Regions from separate parts of the Micromonospora sp. B11E3 genome, predicted to be linked through region 1. Evidence: riboswitches for the same ligand, from Rfam matches in the RefSeq annotation. Region 1 holds a riboswitch; each other region holds the start of a gene.

Evidence for each region. A riboswitch is a leader RNA that binds a small molecule or an ion and turns the genes downstream of it on or off. The one in region 1 is predicted to bind S-adenosylmethionine.
Region 2: it holds a riboswitch for S-adenosylmethionine, as region 1 does, so the genes downstream of both, ABGB16_RS26750 (aminotransferase class V-fold PLP-dependent enzyme) here and thrC (threonine synthase) in region 1, are expected to answer to the same signal.
Region 3: it holds a riboswitch for S-adenosylmethionine, as region 1 does, so the genes downstream of both, ABGB16_RS14250 (ABC transporter substrate-binding protein) here and thrC (threonine synthase) in region 1, are expected to answer to the same signal.

What each region holds. Positions count from the first base shown of each region.
Region 1 is NZ_JBDPMC010000040.1:10,939-14,205, reverse strand. It holds gene ABGB16_RS20080 (ABC transporter permease subunit) at 1-360, shown strand, start outside; gene ABGB16_RS20075 (DoxX family protein) at 467-910, shown strand; SAM riboswitch class I at 1,070-1,200, shown strand; gene thrC (threonine synthase) at 1,212-2,498, shown strand; gene ABGB16_RS20065 (GNAT family N-acetyltransferase) at 2,912-3,267, shown strand, end outside.
Region 2 is NZ_JBDPMC010000071.1:23,233-26,499, reverse strand. It holds gene ABGB16_RS26750 (aminotransferase class V-fold PLP-dependent enzyme) at 31-1,299, opposite strand; SAM riboswitch class IV at 1,347-1,466, opposite strand; gene ABGB16_RS26745 (PrsW family intramembrane metalloprotease) at 1,533-2,981, shown strand; gene ABGB16_RS26740 (hypothetical protein) at 3,047-3,214, opposite strand.
Region 3 is NZ_JBDPMC010000022.1:87,279-90,545, reverse strand. It holds gene ABGB16_RS14255 (LacI family DNA-binding transcriptional regulator) at 71-1,108, opposite strand; SAM riboswitch class IV at 1,383-1,494, shown strand; gene ABGB16_RS14250 (ABC transporter substrate-binding protein) at 1,742-2,638, shown strand; gene ABGB16_RS14245 (amino acid ABC transporter permease) at 2,673-3,267, shown strand, end outside.

The DNA of each region.
Region 1 (3,267 bases):
CAGTTGGAGCCGGGCGAGGGGCTGCTGCGGCTGCTGGCGGTGCTCGGCTACCTGGCGGTCGTCCTGCTGGCGGTGGCCGGGCTGGCGTTCCTGCTGTCGGTGGTCACGGACGCGGCGCTCGGAGCGGTCGGCGGGGCGGTGCTGCTCTGGATCCTCTCCAGCATCCTGGACCAGATCACCGCGCTCGGTGCGCTGCGCGCCTTCCTGCCGACCCACTACAGCACCGCCTGGTTGGGGCTGCTGTCGACGCCGGTGCAGACGGACGACGTGGTGCGCGGCTGCGTCTCGGCGGTCGGCTACGCCACCGTCTTCTGGTCGCTAGCGTACTGGCGGTTCACCCGCAAGGACATCACGAGCTGACCGTACGGGCACCCCGTGGAAACAACTTTTTAACGAGAAAGCTATCGACTCTCCTGAATTAATCCAGCATCCTTGCGTAGTCAATTGTTGACTCTGGAGGTGTTGGATGAGAGTCGATCGGTTGGGTCCGCCGGTGCTGTCCCTGTTCCGCATGGTGATCGGCCTGTTGTTCCTGCTCCACGGGATGTCGTCGCTGTTCGGCCTGTTCGGCGGGGCGCGGGGCACCGGGCAGGCGGTGCCGGTCGGCCAGTGGCCGGGCTGGTGGGCCGCGCTGATCCAGGCCGTCTGCGGCGCGCTCGTGCTGGTCGGGCTCCTCACCCGGCCCGCCGCGCTGCTCGCCTCCGGCTCCATGGCGTACGCGTACTTCGTGGTGCACCAGCCGGACGGGCTGCTGCCGCTGCGCAACGGCGGCGAGCTCGCGGCGCTGTTCTGCTGGTCGTTCGTGCTCGTCGCGGTGCTCGGCCCGGGCGGCTGGGCGCTCGACAGCGTCCTCGGCCGCCGCCGCTCCTCGACCGCCACTCCCACCCCCACCCTCACCCCCGCCCGCTGACCCACCGGGCGGCGACAACTTCCGGGAAGTAGTGGTCTCAGCCGGCGACGAGGCCACTACTTCCCTGAAGTTGTGCGGACACTGCGGCGCAGCTCACAGGGTGGGAAGAACGGGTGGCGGCCCGGGAGGACCGTCGTAGACTCGGCAGCACAACTGCATACCTCATCCAGAGGGGCTGAGGGATACGGCCCAAAGACGCCCCGGCAACCACCCACGCGCTCGACGACGAGCGGCGCGGGCAGGTGCCAATTCCGTCCCCGCCGCAGGGTGCGGTGTGGGGAAGATGAGAGGACTCCTCGACATGACGTCGACCCTCGCCGCGTCCGGCATCGACACCACCGCCAGCCCCGCCCGCGCCCTGGTCTGCCGGGCCTGTCAGGCCCGCTACCCGCTCGCCGCGCAGCACGCCTGTTTCGAATGTTTCGGCCCGCTGGAGGTCGACTACGACCCGGCCGCCCTGGCCCGCGTCACCCGCGAGCAGATCGAGGCCGGCCCCCGCAACCTGTGGCGGTACGCCGCCCTGCTCCCGGCCGGCCAGGACCCGGCCGCCCGGGTGACCCTCGATCCGGGGCTGACCCCGCTGGTCGCCGCCCCGCACCTGGCCGCCGAGCTGGGCATCACCGCCCCGCTCTGGGTCAAGGACGACAGCGCCAACCCCACCCACTCGTTCAAGGACCGGGTCGTCTCGGTGGCGTTGACCGCGGCCCGGGCGCTCGGCTTCACCCGGTTCGCCTGCGCGTCCACGGGCAACCTGGCCAACTCCGTCGCCGCGCACGCCGCCCGCGCCGGGGTCCCGTCCGTCGTGTTCATTCCGAGCGACCTGGAGCAGGGCAAGGTGATCACCACCGCCGTCTACGGCGGCGAGCTGGTCGCCATCGACGGTTCGTACGACGACGTGAACCGGCTCTGCGGCGAGCTGGTGGAGACCGACGAGTTCGAGGACACGGCGTTCGTCAACGTCAACGTCCGGCCGTACTACGCCGAGGGCTCCAAGACCCTCGGGTACGAGGTGGCCGAGCAGCTCGGCTGGCGCATCCCGGCCCAGGTGGTCATCCCGATGGCCAGCGGGGAACTGCTCACGAAGGTCGACAAGGCGTTCAGCGAGCTGGTCGAGATCGGTCTGGTCGAGGCGCCTGCCGGCGGCTGGAAGGTGTTCGGCGCCCAGTCCGCCGGCTGCAACCCGATCGCCACCGCCCTGCACGCCGGCAGCGACACCATCACCCCCGTCAAGCCCACCGGCATCGCCAAGTCGCTGAACATCGGCGACCCGGCCGCCGGCCTGTACGCGCTGGAGGCCGTCCGGCGCACCGGCGGGTGGATGGAGTACGCCGACGACGACGAGATCCGCGCGGGCATCCGCCTGCTGGCCCGGACGGCCGGCGTCTTCGCCGAGACGGCGGGCGGGGTGACCGTGGCGGTGTTGCGCAAGCTGGTCGAGTCCGGCCGGCTCGACCCGACGGCGGAGACGGTGGTGTTCAATACCGGCGAGGGCCTGAAGACCCTCGACGCGGTCGCCGGCCAGGTCGGCCCGACCCACCGGATCAGGCCGTCCCTGCGCGCCGCCCGCGACGCCGGCCTCCTCGGCTGACCCACCCACCCCGCCCCCACCCGACCTCGGCGATCTTGCACTTGTGGCCCTCGTTTCGGGGTGTTCGCGCCATATGTCGGGCCGTAACTGCAAGATCGCGGGAGGTTCGGGCGGGGCGGGGCAGCGGTGTCCGTCGGTCGGGTGGGGACGGATCGCCCGGACGGGGGATAGGGCGGATCCGTTGGGTAACGGGCTTTTCGCGTTCGGTGTGAAAAACCTGCCGGTAAGGACTTGACGGCAGGAACCGGACGGGCGCACGATGCTCCGTGCGGGAGGGCGTTTCGCCGGAGACTTTTCAAGTCATCCGACCCAGCGCCGGAGGCGTTGTGCGACCGTCCCTCCCGACCAACCTCCGATCGGGCCAGCGAGGAAATTCGCTGGCCCGATCGTCTTCTCCGGGCCACTCTCGGGCCATGGGTATCGACATCGCGCCGATCGACCCGGCCGACCAGGCGGCGGTCGACGGGGCGTACCGGATCAGGGCGGCGGCCGAAGCGGCGGACGTGCCGGACTTCCCGCCGGTGTGCCGGCGGCGGTTCGAGGGCGCGATCCGGCACCCGATGCCGGGCACCGAGGTCGTGGCGGCGCTCGCCCGGCTCGACGGGGTGCCGGCCGGGTACCTCCGCCTCGACCTGCCGCAGCTCGACAACACCGAGAACGCCAGCCTCGACCTGGCCGTGCACCCGGCGCACCGGAGGCGCGGCGTCGGCCGGGCGCTGCTCGGCCACTGCGTGCGCCTGCTGCGCGAGCGGGGGCGCAAGCGGGTGTT
Region 2 (3,267 bases), on a different contig from region 1:
GCCGCCGTCAACGCCTGGGACAGGCCCTCCTCACGCGGAACATCGGAGCGCCGCGAGGGCGGCGAGCAGGCGGTCGACGTCGTCGGTCGTGCTGCCCAGCCCGAGGCTGGCCCGTAGGGCGGTCGGCGGCAGGTCGGTGCGCCCGCTGCGGGCGGCGGCCTCGGCGAGCAGCCGCCGGGCCAGCGGGTGGGCGCAGAACAGCCCGTCGCGGACCCCGATGTCGTGCCCCGCGGCCAGCTCCGCCGCCACCTCGGCCGAGTCCCGGCCGGCCACGACGAACGACACGATGCCGACCCGCGGCGCGTCCGGGCCGAAGGTGCGCAGCTCCACCGCGTGCGGCAGGGCGGCCAGGCCGTCCCGGAGCCGGGCCAGCAGCGCCTGCTCGTGGGCGTGCAGCGCGGCCCGGTCGGCGTCGGCCAGCGCCGCGCACACCGCCGCCAGGGCGACCGCGCCGAGCAGGTTGGGCGTGCCGCCCTCGTGCCGGGCCGGGCCGGTGGTCCAGCGCACGTCGTGGGTGGCCGCGCCGACGTGGCTGGTGGCGCCGCCCCCGGCCAGGTACGGCGGGGCCGCGTCCAGCCAGTCGCTCCGGCCGAGCAGCACTCCCGCCCCGAACGGCGCGTACAGCTTGTGCCCGGAGGCGGCCAGGTAATCCACGTCCAGCGCGGCCACGTCGACCGGGGCGTGCGGGGCGAGCTGGGCGGCGTCGACCGCGATCCGGGCGCCGTGCCGGCGGGCCACCAGCGCCAGCTCGGCCACCGGCCAGCGCTCCCCGGTCACGTTGCTCGCCCCGGTCACCGCGACCAGCACCGGCAGATCGGCCCGCGTACCGCGGCGCAGCTCCGTCAGCGCGGCCTCCAGCGCGCGGACCGCTTCACGCGGGGCGGCCGGCACCGGCAGCCGCACCGAGCCGCGCGGCCAGGGCAGCAGGTTGGCGTGGTGCTCGCCGGCGAAGGTGACCACCGTGGTCCCGGCGGGCAGGGCCCGGGCCAGCAGGTTCAGCGCGTCGGTGGTGTTGCGGGTGAAGACGACGTGGTCGCCCGCGCGGGCGCCGAAGAAGTCGCCGACCGTCTGCCGCGCCCGCTCGTACTCGAGGGTGCAGCGCCGCGACAGCGCGCCGGCGCCGCGGTGCACGCTCGCGTACCAGGGCAGGAGCTCGGCCACGGCGTCGGCCGCGGCCCGCGCGCACGGCGCGCTGGCGGCGTGGTCGAGGTTGACCTGGCCCGGCACGCCGAGCACGTCGAGCGGCCGCGCGGTCCGCGACGGCAGCGGGGGCAGCGGGGGTACGAGGGTGACGGTCACTGGCCTACCTCCGAGGTCCGGGGACCCCGGGGTGGGCACCGGGACGGGGTCCGCGCTTGCCCAGCGCCGGACGGGGCTGGGCCCGGTCATCACCCGGGGCACCCCACCGCGAACTAGACGAGGGTTGCCGGCCAGCAAGCCGGGGCTTCGCGCTGGCACTCGTGACCTGCCGGCAGCATACCGCCCGCCGGATGCGGCCGGACCCGCCGGTCGGGGGTGACTACGCTGACGGGATGGCCGACACCCCGCCCGGCGGCGCCACCCCGCCGTGGACCGCGCCCCCCGTCCCGTCGCCGCCCGGCGGGGCCGACAGGATGCCGCCGCGCCGGCTGGGCTGGCGGCGGATCGTGGTGTTGACCCTGGTGGTGCTGCTGATCGCGGCCTGCGCGGTCTACATGCTGTTCGTGCTCGGCTCGAACCTCGGCCCGCAGGCGCTCCTGGTCGGCGTGCTCGCCGCCGTCCTGCCGGTGCCGGTCCTGGTCGCCGCCTTCCTCTGGCTCGACCGGTACGAGCCGGAGCCGCTGAAGTACCTGGTCTTCTGCTTCGCCTGGGGCGCGTTCGTCTCCACCGCCGCCTCGCTGACCGTCAACGAGTTCTTCGCCGCCCGGTTCGCCGACTGGCAGTTGCCCGCCGCACTCACCGGGGTGCTGGTCGCCCCGTTCATCGAGGAGTTGACCAAGGCGCTCGGGCCGATCCTGCTGCTGGTGTTCCGCCGCCGGGAGTGGTCCGGGATCACCGACGGCCTGGTCTACTGCGGGCTGTCGGCGGTCGGCTTCGCGATGGTGGAGAACATCCTCTACCTCGGCGGCTACGGCTACCGCTCGGGCGTCGACGAGTACGGCCCGGCGACCGGGGCCCAGCAGGTCATCGCGATCTTCATCGTCCGGATCCTGCTGTTCGGGTTCGCCCACCCGCTGTTCACCTCGATGACCGGGGTGGGGCTGGGCATCGCCGCCCGTGCGGCCGACCGGCGGCTGCGGTTCCTCGCCCCGATCGCGGGCCTGCTGCTGGCGATGATGCTGCACGGCACCTGGAACCTGCTGCCGTCGCTGGCCCAGGCCACGGGGCAGGCGGTGATCGCCCTGTACGGGTACCTCGGGGTGATGGTGCCGATCTTCTTCGGCATGGTCGGCCTGGCCGTCTGGCTGCGCGGCTGGGAGGGCCGGCTGACCGAGCGCACCCTGCCGGACTACGTGCGGGCCGGCTGGCTGACCCCGCCGGAGGTGGCCTCCCTGGGCAGCCTCGGCCGGCGGCACGCCGCCCGCACCTGGGCGCGGCGGGTCGCCGGGGACGCCGGGGTGAAGGCGATGCGCGGGTACCAGTTCTCCGCCACCCGCCTGGCCCTACTGCGCGACGGGATGCGCCGGGGGCTGGACCGCAGCCCCGTCGACCGGGAACGGACGGTGCGGGAGGAACGGGAACTGCTGGACGCGATCACGGCGTACCGGTCGTTCTTCGTCGGCCGCGACCCGCAGGCCCCGGTCGGGCGCTGGGACGGCCAGCGCTACCACCTGCGGTTCCCGGACGGCTCGGAGCGGCCGGTCGACGCCCCGGACGACCCCGTCGTGCCGATCCCCGTGGTGCTCGCCCCATCGCCGCCTCCCGCCCATCCGGCCGGCTACGGCCCGCCGGGCTGGTACGGCCCCGGCCCGGCCGCCCCCTGGCCGCCGGGCCGGCCCTGACCGGCCGGCCGCGCCCCCGGTTCTCGGGTCGGATCCGACCGGCCGGCCCCTCGGGTCGGGGCCCGTCAGGTCATCAGGCTGGTGAGGAAGTCTCCGAGGCCCTGCGCCATCGCCATCAGGCCCGCCCCGATCGCCTTGACCATCTGCGCCGCGCCCTCGGGCCGGAACGCCATGAAGTAGATCAGGAACGCGACGCTTCCCCAGGCGAGCAGCTTCTTGACGAATACCGGCATGGTCCCTCCCCAGGGCGCTGACGTGCCTGGCTTCCCGCCGCCGGCAGGCGCAA
Region 3 (3,267 bases), on a different contig from region 1:
CGGGCGGCGTCGGGCGGTCGCGCGCCGCGGGCACGCCGCCACCTGCGGGTACGCGGGGCGGTGCGCGCGATCAGCGCCCACGCGCCCCCAGTTCCAGCGGCCCGGGTACCGCGACCGTGGGCACGGCGGACGGCGCGGCGCTGGAGGCGCGGACGACCAGGCGCGGCGGGACCTGCTCGCGGCGGGGCGGCAGGCCGGGTTCGGCGATCCGCTGCAGCAGCAGCTCGGCGGCGCGCCGACCGCGCTCGGCAGAGCCGAGGGAGACGCTGGACAGCTGGGGAAACACCATCCGCGCCAGTTCGGTGTCGTCCATGCCGACCAGGGCGACGTCGTCGGGCACCCGGTGGCCGGCGGCGAGCAGGGCGTGCAGGGCGCCGACGGCGATGAGGACGTCGGCGCAGAGCAGGGCGTCGGGGCGGGCCCGGGCGAGCAGCCGCTCGGTGGCGGCGCGGCCCGCGTCGTACCGGAAGTCGCCCACCTCGACCAGGCGGTCGTCGAACTCGACGCCCCGCGCGGCGAGGGCGGCCCGGAAGCCGGCGGCGCGGGCCGCGCCGGGGACCGTGTCGAGGGGGCCGTTGACGAAGCCGATCCGCCGCCGGCCGGCGGCGAGCAGATGGTCCACGGCCAACGCCACGCCGGCGCGGGAGTCGGTGCGGACGTTGTCGACGGCGGCATCGGCGCCGAGCCGACCGACCACCACCACCGGAACGGGACTGTCGCCGATGGCGGCCAGGTGCTCCTCGGTGACCCGGATCAGCGAGGCGATCATCCCGTCGACGTGGCGGTTGGCCAGCCGGCGCAGCAGGGCGCGCTCGTCGTCGACCCGGCCGCCCGTGGCGTGCACCAGCAGTTGCCGGCCGGACGCGGCGACGATCTCCTCGACGGCCCGCGTCATCGCCGCGTACACCGGGTTGCCGAGGTCCTCGACGGCGAGCGCGACCAGGCCGGTGCGCTGCGACTGCAGCGAGCGTGCGACGGCGTTCGGGACGTATCCGACCTCGGCGGCGGCATGCACCTTGCGGACGGTCTCCGGGCCGCCGCCCACGCCGTTGAGCACCCGGGACGCCGAGGCGATCGAGACGCCGGCGCGGGCGGCGACGGTGTGCACTGCCGGCCGCCCGGCACCGAGGGTAGACGTTTACGACCCACGCCCCCCGGCACCTCCGCCTGCAACCCGTAAACGTTTCCGGGGGAGTCTGCGGGTCCGCCGACGACGGGGTCAAGGGTCTGTTACGAAGACGTCTCCGCCAGCCGCGACCAGGCCCTTTCGCCCACGTACGGCGCTACCGGCGGTGGACGCCGACCACCCGTCCGGTCACAGCGCGTGAGCGTGGTCATATCGGCTGGACGGGCGGCCCGGGTGCCCTGTTACTGTCGGTGCAGGTCATGAGCGCCAGCGCCAAGCCCCGGCTCGCTGGCCGGCAACCCTCCTCCGCGGTGGGGTGCCCCGGGTGAAGACCAGGCACCGGAGTGTCACCGGTGCAAGCGTGGCCTGGTCCCCAGGTCATCACCGACCCTGGAGAGCCATGTCTGCCTACCACCTCCGCCCGCCGGCCGGAGCCCCGCTCCCCCGCGTCGCGCTGGTCAGGCGCCGGCACGTGGACCTGATGCGAATGTGCAGCGCCGGCTGTCGCCGCACCTCGCGCTGAGCGCCCCCTTCCGGCAACCCCTCCCGGTACGCCCACCCGACGCCGTCCTCGGCGGTCGGCGGCGCGCCGTTTCCCCGATCCAGGAGACACCTGTGCGATTCCTTCCTGCCCTGACCAAGGTCGCCGCCCTCGGCGCCGCCGCCGTCCTCGCCGCCGGGGCGCTGACCGCCTGCGGCGACGACGCCCCGAACGCGGCGGACAACCCGTACGGCCTGCTCCAGGCCGGCGTGCTGCGCACCGGCACGCTCACCGACGCCCCGCCGAACGTCTACCTGAAGGACGGCAAGTTCACCGGCTTCGACAACGACCTGCTCACCGCGGTCGCGGCGAAGATCGGCCTGAAGGTGGAGTTCGTCGGCACCGACTTCTCCGCACTGCTGTCGCAGGTCAACAACCACAAGTTCGACGTCGGCAGCTCGTCGATCACCATCACCGAGGCGCGGAAGAAGACCGTCGACTTCGGCAACGGCTACGACTTCGGCTACTTCGGCCTCGACGTCCCGGCCGGCTCCTCGATCACCGGCTTCGACCAGCTCGCGGGCAAGCGGGTCGTGGTCGTGCAGGGCACCGTGCAGGACGACTACGCCACCGGGCAGAACCTGAACCCGGTGCGGGTGCCCGACTACAACGGCGCGCTCAACCAGCTCAAGGCAGGCACCGCCGACGCGTGGATCGCCCCGGCCGAGATCGGCGAGAAGACCGCCGCCGACAGCGGAGGCAAGATCAAGGTGGCGGCGAAGCAGCTCAGCCCCGCCCCGACCGCGTACGCGGTGGCCAAGGGCAACGACAAGCTGCGCGAGGCGCTCAACAAGGGCCTCGACGAGGTCATCGCCGACGGCACCTGGAGCCGGCTGCAGGCCCAGTACTACCCGGGCCGCCCGATCCCGGCCGACTTCAAGCCGGGCAGCGGCACCGTGCCGGTCCCGTCGGCGGCGACCGAGCCGTCCGGGACGGCCGCGCCGTCGGCGTCCGCCTCGGCGGCTTCCTGACGGTACGTGACGAGCGAGCGGGACGGACGGGACGATGGATCCACTGAGCACCCTGTGGGAGACGTTCTTCGACTGGGACTCGATGCGCGCGGCGCTGCCCGAGATGCTGACGGTCGGGCTGCCCAACACGCTGATCCTGGCGATCTCGGCCGCCCTGCTCGGCTCGCTGCTGGGCATTCTGCTGGCCGTGGCCGGCATCTCCCGTACCCGGTGGCTGCGCTGGCCGGCCCGGGTCTACACCGACGTCTTCCGGGGGCTGCCCGCCGCGGCGACGATCCTGCTCATCGGCGTCGGGCTGGCGCCGCTGGGCATGCAGGTGTGGGGTCCCAACCCGTACCCGCTGGGCATCCTGGCGCTGTCGCTGATCGCCGCGGCGTACATCGGGGAGATCTTCCGGTCCGGCATCCAGAGCGTGGAGGCCGCGCAGCTGGAGGGCGCCCGGGCGCTGGGCTTCTCCTGGGGCGAGGCGATGCGGCTGGTGATCATCCCGCAGGGCGTGCGCCGCGTGCTGCCGGCGTGGGTCAACCAGCTCATCGCGCTGATCAAGGACTCCAGCCTGGTCTACTTCCTCGGCCTCGTCGCCAGCCAGCGGGAGCTGTTCCGGATCGGGCAGGACCACGCGGCGAACA